DNA from 2 places in the Mesobacillus sp. LC4 genome. Region 1 is predicted to be linked to the other one. Evidence: riboswitches for the same ligand, from Rfam matches in the RefSeq annotation. Region 1 holds a riboswitch; the other holds the start of a gene.
What was found. A riboswitch is a leader RNA that binds a small molecule or an ion and turns the genes downstream of it on or off. The one in region 1 is predicted to bind thiamine pyrophosphate.
Positions count from the first base shown of each region.

Region 2: it holds a riboswitch for thiamine pyrophosphate, as region 1 does, so the genes downstream of both, tenA (thiaminase II) here and thiM (hydroxyethylthiazole kinase) in region 1, are expected to answer to the same signal.

Region 1 covers NZ_JBGCUB010000003.1:122,126-128,336, forward strand. The annotation lists gene thiE (thiamine phosphate synthase) at 1-312, opposite strand, end outside; gene thiD (bifunctional hydroxymethylpyrimidine kinase/phosphomethylpyrimidine kinase) at 285-1,124, opposite strand; gene thiM (hydroxyethylthiazole kinase) at 1,128-1,937, opposite strand; gene AB5I83_RS11485 (hypothetical protein) at 2,009-2,251, shown strand; TPP riboswitch at 2,282-2,391, opposite strand; gene AB5I83_RS11490 (hypothetical protein) at 2,535-2,672, opposite strand; gene pepT (peptidase T) at 2,799-4,031, shown strand; gene liaG (LiaG family protein) at 4,264-5,127, shown strand; gene AB5I83_RS11505 (LytS/YhcK type 5TM receptor domain-containing protein) at 5,462-6,211, shown strand, end outside.
Region 2 covers NZ_JBGCUB010000001.1:1,246,952-1,253,162, reverse strand. The annotation lists gene AB5I83_RS06420 (hypothetical protein) at 1-175, shown strand, start outside; gene AB5I83_RS06415 (chloramphenicol phosphotransferase CPT family protein) at 331-894, shown strand; gene AB5I83_RS06410 (hypothetical protein) at 1,791-2,225, shown strand; TPP riboswitch at 2,322-2,425, shown strand; gene tenA (thiaminase II) at 2,525-3,214, shown strand; gene AB5I83_RS06400 (aminoglycoside adenylyltransferase domain-containing protein) at 3,406-4,206, shown strand; gene AB5I83_RS06395 (GNAT family N-acetyltransferase) at 4,314-4,718, opposite strand; gene AB5I83_RS06390 (S9 family peptidase) at 5,989-6,211, shown strand, end outside.

The DNA.
Region 1 (6,211 bases):
CTGAGCAGTGTCCTCATCCTCCTGGCCGATATGAACACCATCCGCATCAAGCTCGAGGGCCAGTTCAAGATCATCGTTCACAATGAAGGGAATGCCATTGTCCAGGCAGAGTCTTTGTAAATTCTTGCCCAGCTCCAGCTTTTCAATTTTCTCTAGACAGCCTTCTCCTTTTTCACGGTACTGAAAAATCGTGATGCCCCCGCGAATCGCTTCTTCAAGCACTTTAACAGGATCCTTAAAACAATTCGTGCTGCCAGCAATAAAATAAAGCTTCAGCATGCTTCTCATTTGTTCAGGACTGATTCTTGCCATGAGCTGACCCCACTTTCCTTTTTCATATTGTAGGCCCAATGGTTGGTAGGTCCATGTCCATTCCCGATAGGCAGCGGGTTGGCGATGGCAGCCTGGATGAAATCCTTCGCCACAGAAACTCCTTCTTGGACCGAAGCCCCTTTCGCCAGCTGTGCCGTAATCGCAGCGGAAAAAGTACAACCTGTACCATGGGTGTTTTTCGTACTGATTCTTGGAGAGGAAAAAAAGGTGAAATCCCTGCCGTCGAACAGGACATCAACAGATTGAACCGCCTCCTCATCATGTCCGCCTTTTATCACCACATTTTTCGCGCCAAGCTCATGGATCCGCTTTGCGGCTTCTTTTTTCTCATCCATGCTGTTAATTGACATGCCTATTAAAACTTCAGCTTCAGGAATGTTCGGAGTGATGATGAGGCAAAGCGGGAGCAAATCTTTTTTCAAGGCTGAAACCGCCTCCTGCTGAAGCAACGAGGCTCCGCCTTTCGCAATCATGACCGGATCGATTACGACCTTTTCCCAGCCGAACTGTTTTATTTTTTCCGCGACAGCTTCGATGATTTCCGCGTTAAAAAGCATCCCTGTCTTTATGGCATCGGTCCCAATGTCCTCTCCAACAGATTGGATTTGTTTCGCCACAGCCTCTGCGGTCATTGGAAAAACTTCTTGCACACCCAGAGTGTTTTGCGCTGTTACTGCTGTCAATGCGGACATTCCGTATACACCCAGCTCCTGGAACGTTTTCAGGTCTGCCTGGATTCCGGCTCCGCCTCCGCTGTCCGATCCTGCGATTGTCAATGCTTTTTTCATCATCAATTACCTCCTTTTGTAAAAAGAACTTCTATTAAAGATTTCCTCAGTATCCAAGTGGTACAGCTGGTTCAGGAGCTCCATTTGAAAACTTCCCGGTCCAAGCATGCCGCTTTTATCAGCGGCAGCCTCTGCTGCTACTCCATAAATGGTCAGTGCAGCAGTTGCTGCTTTGAGAAAATCCTTTTCAACTGCTGTGAATGCCCCAATAACTGATGTCAGCAGACATCCAGTGCCCGTCACCTTCGTAAGGATGGGGTGACCATTGCGGACGACAAACGTTGATTTCCCGTCTGTAATAACATCTTCTTTCCCTGTCAAAGCCACAATCGTGTTCAATTTTTGAGCAGCGGATTCAGCCAGTTCGATTACATCCCCATCTGATTCTCCGGCATCAACGCCTCGTATGCTCCAGGTTTCACCGGCAACATTCGCTATTTCCGCAGCATTTCCCCTGATAATCGAAATCTCTAATTCTTGCATCAGCCTTCTTGCTGTTTCGGTCCGATAAGCAGTCGCCCCGGCGCCCACCGGATCAAGAATGACTGGTACTCCATGTTTATTTGCGGCACTCCCTGCAAGCAGCATCGACTCTACAACTTCCGGGCGCAATGTTCCGATGTTCAGTACAAGGCTCCCCGCCATGCCTGCCATTTCGGCAACTTCCTCGTGTGCATAGGCCATCACGGGAGATGCGCCTAACGCCAGCAGTCCATTAGCCGTAAAATTGGTGACCACAACATTGGTGATATTATGTACAAGCGGATTCTCCCTCCTGACTTTTTCTAGCAAGCCAGCAATCTCTCTTTTTTCCATCCTGATCCCTCCTTGAAAAATAAAAGCGCAAGCGCCTTGGTCAGCCCCGACAAGCGCTGGAGGGCCGACCGGTGAAGTCGTTCTTTGACTTCATTGGCCGGACCGAAATCGAAATGTATAGCCGACTGCCCAGAAACGCAGAAACTGGAGACTCCGACAAAGAAGCGCTTTTTGCTTCTGTCGGCGGAGTTGAAGTTTCGGAGTTTCTAGGAGGCGACACTAGACAAGCGACTCGAGGGGCTAGGCGCTGGAGCTGGACAATTCTCGAAGTAGAATACACTTCGTTACCTCAAAATAAAAAGCCAGATCCATAAATGGACCTGGCTTAAAAGCAAAGTAAGAAAACTTCTCTCACACTACTTTCCTACGCTGGTATTACCCAGATCAGGTCCGAAGGGTTAAAAGACTTAGTGTCTTCCTCTCAGCCCGCAGCAGGGCACCCCTAGTAGTACATCAATATTCATTTGTCTTTATCCTAGCCTTAACTCTTATATATGTAAAGTGAAAAGTACATATTCAGCCATTTTTCCAGTCTGATTGATTTCAGGGAAGCTTGAGATATTTTTGATTGTGATTGGCTCTTTGACATAAACAGGATCAATCTTCTTTCTTTTTCCCTTCGGCAAGGTCATCGAATGGAGTATAGTTATTGCTTGGCATTTTTCCTGACCGTATCATTTTAAAAATCGAATAAAACACCACAAACAGCACAATAGCCGTGAACACATAACCCAAATTTCCCATCCTCCTTTTCTATATATTATACTCACAAAAAATGGAATTTTCATTCTTTTTAAAATGGTGTTCCCGTCGATCTATGCTAATATGAAAATATACATAGTAAATAGGAGATGACAGGAAATGAAAAACGAGATTATTGAAAGATTCACCTCTTATGTAAAAGTGGATACTCAATCGAATGAAGACAGTGAAACCACCCCATCGACAGCTGGACAACTAACGCTTGCCAATATGCTGGTCGAAGAGTTGAAAACAATCGGCATGGAGGAAGTCAGTATTGACGACCATGGTTATGTGATGGCCACCCTTCCTGCCAATACAGATAAGAATGTGCCAACGATCGGCTTCCTCGCTCATGTTGATACAGCAACTGATTTTACCGGAAAAAATGTAAATCCACAGATTGTTGAAAACTTCGATGGCAATCAGATTGTCCTGAACAAGGAACAGAATATCATCCTGTCACCTGCTGATTTTCCAGAGCTGCCTCAGTATAAAGGACATACCCTGATCACCACTGACGGAACGACGCTGCTTGGAGCTGACAATAAAGCTGGAATCGCCGAAATCATGACAGCGATGGCTTATTTGATTCAGCATCCGGAAATCAAGCATGGTAAGATCCGTGTTGCATTCACACCAGATGAGGAAATTGGCAGAGGCCCTCATAAGTTCGATGTGGAAGCTTTCAATGCGAAGTTCGCTTATACTATCGATGGCGGCCCGCTAGGCGAGCTGGAGTATGAAAGCTTTAATGCAGCAAGCGCGAAGGTGACTTTTAAAGGCAAGAACGTCCACCCGGGAACAGCAAAAGGAAAAATGGTGAACTCAGCCAAAATCGCAATGGAATTCAACAGCAAGCTTCCTGCAGAAGAAGCACCGGAACACACCGAGGGATATGAAGGCTTTTTCCATCTTAGCTCGATCAACGGTGATGTCGAGGAAACAACGCTTCACTATATCATCCGAGATTTTGACGGTGACAGCTTCCAGGCACGCAAGGACTTGATGCAGAAGATCACCAATGAATTGAGACTGACTTATGGCGAGACCCGCATTGAGCTTGAAATGAGTGACCAGTATTACAATATGAAGGATAAAATCGAACCGGTGAAGGAAATTGTCGATATCGCCTATGAAGCAATGGAAAACAACGGCATCAAGCCAATCGTCAAACCGATACGCGGCGGTACAGACGGTTCCCAGCTAAGCTATATGGGACTGCCAACACCGAATATTTTTACAGGCGGAGAAAACTTTCACGGAAGGTTCGAATATATCTCAGTTGATAATATGGTGAAATCAGTAGAAACCATTGTAGAAATAGCTAAACTTTTTGAAGCAAAGGTCTAGCCTTAACTCAACCAGAAGCCAGATTCCCAAACCGTACGGAATCTGGCTTCTTTGTTCATGCTCATTTGGCTTTCTTAAACTAATTTTTTCTGAAGTCTTTCTCGAAAAGAGAAGCGGCCTATTCTAAAATACGCCTCAGGTCCTATCGAGATTTAAATCGGAGGTGCATTGGGGTTCAGAGCGAATCCCCTTATTCTGGTTATAGAAGGAAACTTGAGAGGAGTTTTTATCAATGAAACGGATTTTGGTTATTTTCCTGGTGATTACCGGGGCCTATATTGGATGGAATTATATGTTCGATGGGAGCGGATTGAACTTTGCACAGGCGGAAGATGCTGTGAAGGTAACAAATGATACCGATAAAATCAGTATTGATGTATCAAGCGTCGAGACGGTGATTGTGCCAGATGAGCGCGATGATGTCCGCGCCGAGTTGGAGGGCGAAGGAACGGTCAAAGTTCAGGAACACGGTGATGAAATAAAGGTTTCTGTTAAACGGAAAGGCTTTTTCTGGTTCAACTGGTTTGAGATGGATAAGACGACTATGACAGTTTATATCCCTGCAGATTATGAAAAGGATATGGACATCGAGCTCGGCTCAGGGAAAATTGTTTTTAAAGGTGAATCTGCCGAAAACCCTATGAAGCTAAGAGATCTTTCACTCAATATCGGTTCGGGAAGGGCCACATTGGAGAATTTCGATGTTGAAAAATTGGTAAACCAGAGCTCATCAGGCGAGGTTGAAATGAACTCGATCGATGCTCAATCCGGTTCATTTGATGTCAGCTCCGGAAGCGTTCATGTCAAAAACTATTCTGGCAAGGTTGATGCTGATGTTTCATCTGGCAAGCTGGAAATCCAGATGGACCAGTTGTTGGATGATGTCAGCCTGGACGTCAGCTCCGGCTATATCGTTTTGGATCTGCCTGAAGATGCAGGCTTTATATTGAATGGAAAAGTAAGCAGCGGGAACATATCAAGCGATTTTCCGCTTCAGAACAAAGAACAATCTGACAACCGCCTGCGCGGCAAACACGGAAGCGGCAAATTCGAAATCATCGCTGATGTATCTAGCGGGAATATTAATATAAAGTAGAACTTTATAGAGGTGGCGAACTGGAAAAAATCCAGTAAAATTTCCATTTCGCTATATAAGTTAAAAAGTCGCTATTATAATCAGAAAGTCGCTATATAAAATTGAAACTCGCTATAATAATCAGAAAGTCGCTATATTAAATCGAAACTCGCTATAAAAATAATTTCTTCGCTATAATTCACTTTCTTCCACCCTATTGGTAGAAGCGAATTGGAATTCCAAAGCCTGGCAGCAGATGCCAGGCTTATATTTATATAAAACTCGGACAATGTTTCTTTGTTTTTCGTAACCATTCATTTAAAATAAGTGCAAACACTTCCTGAGGAGCATCATTATGTTCGAATTACTCATTACGATGCTGGAGCGGCTTGGCATCATCGTGACGATTGCTTTCATTTTAACGAGGTTCCGTTTCTTCAGGGGATTGATTTACCATGATTCCCTGAACCGGCGCCAGCAATATTTTGCCATCCTATTCTTTGGTTTTTTCGGGATTATTGGTACATATTCCGGGATGAGTTTTTCAACGGATAATCTCCAGTTCAACCCCTGGGCAGCTGATTTGGCTTCTGATGAAGCCATTGCTAATTCCCGTGTCATCGGGATTGTGATTGCCGGGATGCTTGGCGGCTACAAGGTTGGTATTGGTGCCGGCCTTATTGCGGGTCTGCATCGGTTCACGCTCGGCGGATTCACTGCTCTTGCGTGCGGACTTGCGGCAATCGTGGCTGGAATCATCGCGGGCCGTTTTCAGAAGAAGAAAAATAATATCAACCTAAGAACCGCCTTCCTGGTCGGGGCGATTGCCGAAAGTGTTCAAATGCTGATTATCCTATTGATTGCCAAGCCTTATGTTCAAGCTCAAACTCTCGTTGAAATAATCGGTGTTCCGATGATCATCGCAAATGGGCTGGGGTCTGCTCTATTTTTAATGGTAATCAAGAATGTGGTTTCCGAGGAAGAAAAGACTGGAGCGATGCTAGCGCAAAAAACGCTGAGGATTGCCGACCAGACACTCGCCTACTTGCGCAAGGGCATCAATCAGGATTCAGCGCGGGCAGTATGCCAGATTTTACACAACGAA
Region 2 (6,211 bases), on a different contig from region 1:
TGACTTTGATCCAATTGAAGAAACAATAAAAGAAGGAGAAAAGTTTTCGAAGACAATCGATAATATTACCCTTGAAATGGGGAAATACGATGCATTTGTCCAAGTTACGCCATTCTCGGTTGGTTCAGATCAGTTTAATTTAAGTACAGCACCTATTATTTTAGAAGTGAGATAAAGGCTAAGGAGTTGTAAACCTAAAAGCATTACTTATTTAGGTTTGCGGATTTTTTTTAAACAAAAGGAGCAATTAAGTTTAAAAGTGGGTTTTTATTTATCTATTTAAATTTTATAGAGTATGGTTTTATTACTAAGGTCATTGGAGTGTGTTTTGTGGAAAAAGGTAAGATTATTGTTTTGAACGGTGTATCAAGTTCAGGGAAATCAACTTTAGCGAAGGAAATAACCAAGTTACTTCCTGACTTTTTTAAATTCAGCGTGGATGATTATGATTTAGTCATTGAAAAGATGGAAGATAGGGAAAACGAGCGGCTAATCCCTATTGAAACCGAATATTTTTATTATAGAAATGCGGTAATGTTCTCAGATCGAGGGGTTAATTTGATACTAGACCAAATCCTCCATGACCCCACTACGTTACAAAATTTTTATGAAACGCTAAAGTCTTACCCAATCCTCCTTGTGGGAGTTCATTGTTCTGCCGAGGAGCTTAATCGAAGAGAGGAGTTAAGAGGAAACCGTCGAATGGGCCAAGCAATTTCTCAACTCAGTTTTGTGCATAAACAAGAAATTTATGATATTGAGGTAAATACGTACACCCACTCAATGATGGAATGTGCAAAAGAAATTGTAGATTGTTTGGAAAGTGATACACCATTATTAGGATTTGAAAAATCGCTTGAGCAATTCGAGTCGTCAAGGAGTAGTATTAAATAACTATTCAAAACATAATTTCCTCGCTTTAGAAGGAAAGAAGCAAAGGATGCGACAGTCACGTATCCTTTGCTTCTTTTTAATGGGAAAAAATTATTAATGTAAGGTAGAATAACTTTATCTTATTTTGGGTTTACGAGAAAAGCTATAGGAAGCTTGTCATAAAGCCTTAAATTCCTTTTTTTGTACCCTTAATGAACCATAGGACTTATACTAAAATAAATATTTAGAAGATATGTTTTTTTATACAACAAAAGAGCGATTTTTTTAACAATAAAACCTATGAACAAATTCGGTATATTCCGCCAATGTCCATATCTTTTAATTTCTGGTTCATTAAAATTTTGTTTCTGTTCGGGGATTATTATGTTTAATCGAGGTGCATACGGGATTCTTAATCCATTTTATTAGCCTGAATCTATCAATTGCTGCATGTCGAAGAATGGGCAAACGAGGAGCTTCGATAGGGGGTATATACTATGACAGCTCATGCAAAAGGTGAAATTTCCGAGGTGAAAAATGCTTCAATTTAAAGACGAGTTTGAAAGAAAAGAAAGAAATTATAAGAAATACCTTTTTTTGTTTGTTATTACTGTTTTAATCCATACATTTATTGATTTTTTCGACTTGGGTATTGAAAATGTTTCTAAATTGCGTGTAGTTATCAGCTTATTATTTTATGGTGTGATCCTTTACTATGCACTGCGCAGGAAGATATGAGCAGAGGTAATGATCAAATTTTTCGTCTGGGTAAATATCATATTACTTATTATCATAATCACTGTTACTGTACTTGGATTTTAGTTCATAAAAGAGATGAACATAAAAAGGTTTCATGAGGTTTCGAAGCTGGTTAGTAAAATTCATAATTCCATTCATCCATTTTAGGAAGTGAAAAGGTGTTTGTTTATTATTTAATGCTCTTTATAGGAACTTTGTTAGTAATCATCGCATTATTTGGTTTTATTGGAATGTTTCGCGAGAAAGCCTACCCTGTATTAAAAATAGGGAAAATCATTTTAAGTCTTATAATGGGTGTTTTAATTCTGACGATTACTATTCCAAGTCTAAAATATGTTGTGATGAAGGAATATGATATCGTCAGTGGAGAATGTGTAATTGAAATAGATTCAGCAGGTCGTTCTTCATTAGCGGACTTTAAAATGCTGAATTCAGAAGAAATCTTTATATTCAGTGATATACCTGACCTTGATGCCTATGGAAGGTCAGTCCCTTATTATTGTGAGGTTACAGTCACAAAAGATCATATGGTTGAAATTGGGTATAAAATTTATGATGTCAAAACAAGAAAGTTAATTTTAACAAGTGAATAGGATTTCACAAATGCCTGAGTGATCTCTGGAATTACTGATCAATGAATTGTTTGACTTTTATGTAAATCAAAGGTAGAGTAATAGTGAATTTAATAGGAAGACCACTAGGGGAGCCATTTTATGGCTGAGACAGGAAGGATCCTGGACCCTTTGAACCTGATCTAGTTCATACTAGCGTAGGAAAGTGGAGTCTGTGCTGGGTAAATATCTATTATTCTGCCGCTCCATTTTTGGAGCGGTTTTTTTGTTGGATCGCTCCATTTAATGTCTTCCTAAAATAACTGATAGGAGGAATATTTATGAGTTTTTCAGCAGAATTGAGAAGAGAAGCAGCACCTATTTTTAATGCCATTTTTGAGCACCCTTTTGTAAAAGGGATTGCCAATGGAGATCTTATGCCCGAACAGTTGGTCCATTATGTTAAGCAGGATTTTGAATATTTGAGTTCTTTTATCCAGATCTACGGAATGGCCATTTCAAAATGTGAGACACGTGAAGATATGGAGATGTTCAATAAACAGATTTCCTTTATTTTGCACAGCGAAGTACACCCTCATAATAACTTTTGCCAGAATGCGGGAGTTTCTTATGATGAGTTACAGGGATATTCTTTAGCACCAGCTGCACATCAGTATATCCGGCATATGAAGAGCGTTGCCCATGAAGGAACATTGGGAGAGATTTTAGCTGTGCTATTGCCTTGCCCATGGACCTATTGGGAAATAGGAAAAAAGTTATTAAATGAAAAAAAGCCAGACAGTATGCATCCTTTCTATGAATGGATTCATTTTTACGGTGACCGCACCGATACGATTACTGAAAAATTCTGCGCTCGTCTGGATGAACTAGCAGAAGAAGCCTCTGAAAAAGAAAAAGAAAAAATGAGGGACCATTTTCTGCTTAGCTGCCAGCTTGAATATATGTTCTGGGACATGGCTTATAAACTGGAAGAATGGCCTGTCCCAATGGAATTAGTGACGGAAGGATAAAATTGAACAAGATGATACGGTGATCGTGTTAAAGGTGAAGATTGAAGACAAGGATTTAGGAAAGTAAGGGTTGTCCAATCAAGAGGTGCTTTTATCGAAGGAGGATAAAGGCACTTTTTGTTGAATTTTAAACAAGGAAAATAAATTTAATTCAACTTTACTAAAGTTTTTTTAAAAAAGGGGTTCTGTAAGTGGTAATTCCTGAAGTTGTCGATAAAGTCATAAAAGATTATATTAACCTATTAAATGAACATCTACCTGGCACCCTCGAAGGATTATATATACATGGTTCCATTGCTTTAGATGCCTACGTTGAAGGTTCTAGTGACATTGACTTTATCACGTTAACAAATCGCCGGTTAACAGTGCAAGATACAGAAGCTTTGTCTCATATTCATAGAACAATTGAGAACAAATATAATAAGCTAGAAATGGATGGAGTATATGCTCTTCGTGAGGATATGGGGAAACTAACCAATAACAATATTGAATTTCCGTACTATAACAATGGCGAACTGGCATTCGGCGATTATTTTAATTTCAATCCGATAACCTGGTGGGTTTTAAGGGAGAAAGGAATAAAGATTTTAGGACCAGAAATAGAGGGATTTCAGCTAGATATTCAGCCTCAAGTACTCACATCTTATGTACTTGAAAACATGAATTCCTACTGGAGAAATAGAGTTCAAATGGCAGAAGCATCTTTTGAACAGTTGATCCAGCTGCCGACACAACAAATTGATTTTGAAATAGAATGGACCGTTCTCGGCTTACTCCGTCAATTTTACACGATTAAGGAAAACGATATCGTTTCCAAGCTGGCCGCTGGTGAATATGGACTTACTCAGCTTCCAGTGGAATGGCATAATATTATCAAAGAAGCTATGAATATACGTAAAGGTGAAAAAGATAAGATTTTCAACTCAGAAAGGGATCGATTGGATCATGCTATAAGGTTCTCAAAATATCTCATTAATCAATGTAATGAATAGTGGAAAACAATCTCCATAAATGTGATACAAATAAAATTCACTCAAAAAAATCAGTCCAATTATTAGGACTGATTTTTTTGAAAGTTTAAACGCACCGAAATAATATCTTAAATTCCAGACTGCTTCTCATAATTCCTTAAAAGCATTCCATTTGCTTTTATCATGCCGAGCTTTTCGTAATAGGGGACTAAGTCATCGTCACAACACAAGTCAATCATATATATTTCAGCAAGTTCTGCCATCATTCGATGGACAAGTTCCTTGCCGATTCCTCTGTTTTTGTACTCAGGCAGCACTTCAAGGAAGGGGATATAGGCAGATAAAACTCCATCACTGACTGCTGTGATGAACCCAACAACTCGATCAGTATCTTTATCGATGGCTAAAACCACTGTGCTACTGTTCTTCAACAATTTTAGATGAGTCTCTGGACTTGGCGGTGTAGGCCACCCATCAAAAAAGCCTACCAGCATTTCAGGTGAAATATCTTCAAGCGAATATTTATATAACATGATTGATCAACTCCCGATTATTTTTTTGGCAGTCGATATGAATTAAAAGTAAAGTAACAAATCAGTGACCCTCCAGACATGATTCAATATTAGTATGATTCAATTTTTATTAGGGAAATCCTCCTGAAAACTTGAGAATTATTTCTCGGGAAAGCGCAGGATTTGACTTTATTTTCAGACTTTGTCGCTTTTTTGGTTATTGTGGCAAAGGGCATTTCTTGGTTCAGAAAGCTTTATTATTATTACCTACAAAGCTGTCCGAAGTAGCCTTAAGTTCAGACAGCTTTTCCCTGATTTCTTTGAAAGCTGTCTGATGTAGCCTTAAGTTCAGAAAGCTTTTCCCTGATTATCTTGAAAGCTGTCTGAAGTAGCTCTAAGTTCGGACAACTTTTCAGTGATTTCCTTGAAAGCTGTCTGAAGTAGCTCTATGTTCGGACAGCTTTCCCCTGATTACCTTGAAAGCTGTCCGAGGTAGACTCGAGTTCGGACAACTTTTCCCTGATTTCCAAGAAAGCTGTCTGAAGTAGACTCAAGTTCGGACAACTTTTCAGTGATTTCCTCAAAAACTGTCTGAAGTGGGCCCGGTTTCGGACAACTTCTCCCTGATTACCTTGAAAGCTGTCTGAAGTAGCCCTAAGTTCGGACAGCTTATCCCTGATATCCTTGAAAGCTGTCTGAAGTAGCTCCAAGTTCGGACAGCTTTACACAGTTTCTCCTCAAAGCTGTCTGAAGTAGGCCCAAGTACGGACAACTTTTCTTTGATTCTCTCGAAAGCTGTCTGAAGTAGCTCTAAGTACGGACAACTTTTCCCTGAATCCCTTGAAAGCTGTCTGAAGTAGCTCCAAGTTCGGACAGCTTTACACAGTTTCTCCTCAAAGCTGTCTGAAGTAGGCCCAAGTACGGACAACTTTTCTTTGATTCTCTCGAAAGCTGTCTGAAGTAGGCCCAAGTACGGACAACTTTCCCCTGATTACCTTGAAAGCTGTCTGAAGTAGCTCTAAGTTCGGACAACTTTTCCACGATTTCCTCGAAAACTGTCCGAAGTAGCTTCAAGTTCGGACAACTTTCCCTTGTTTACCTTGAAAGCTGTCCGAAGTAGCCACTAGTTCGCACAATTATACATGGAATACCATTAAAGTGACCTAACACACTCCCTGAAACGCAACTTTTGTCGTAAGTGTCTCCATCTTTTGGCTGGACATTTTGCCCTATATCTGTTTAAGTTTTCAGTATAGATAGAAATTTCAAAAAAGAATAGGGGTTGGGGAATGTGATCAGTTTTAAAAAGCCGGATGTAAAGAATTTTTATCGAACGTTTAATATTCAATCTTTTACGCTAAGTCCGGACGAGAAACAATTGGTTTTCAGCACCAATTTAACTGGGAAATACAATTTATGGGCGATGGATTTGCCGAACCAATATCCATATCCGCTGACTTTCATTGACCAAACATGCCAGGACTTGCTCTATTCGCACGATGGCAGTTTTATGG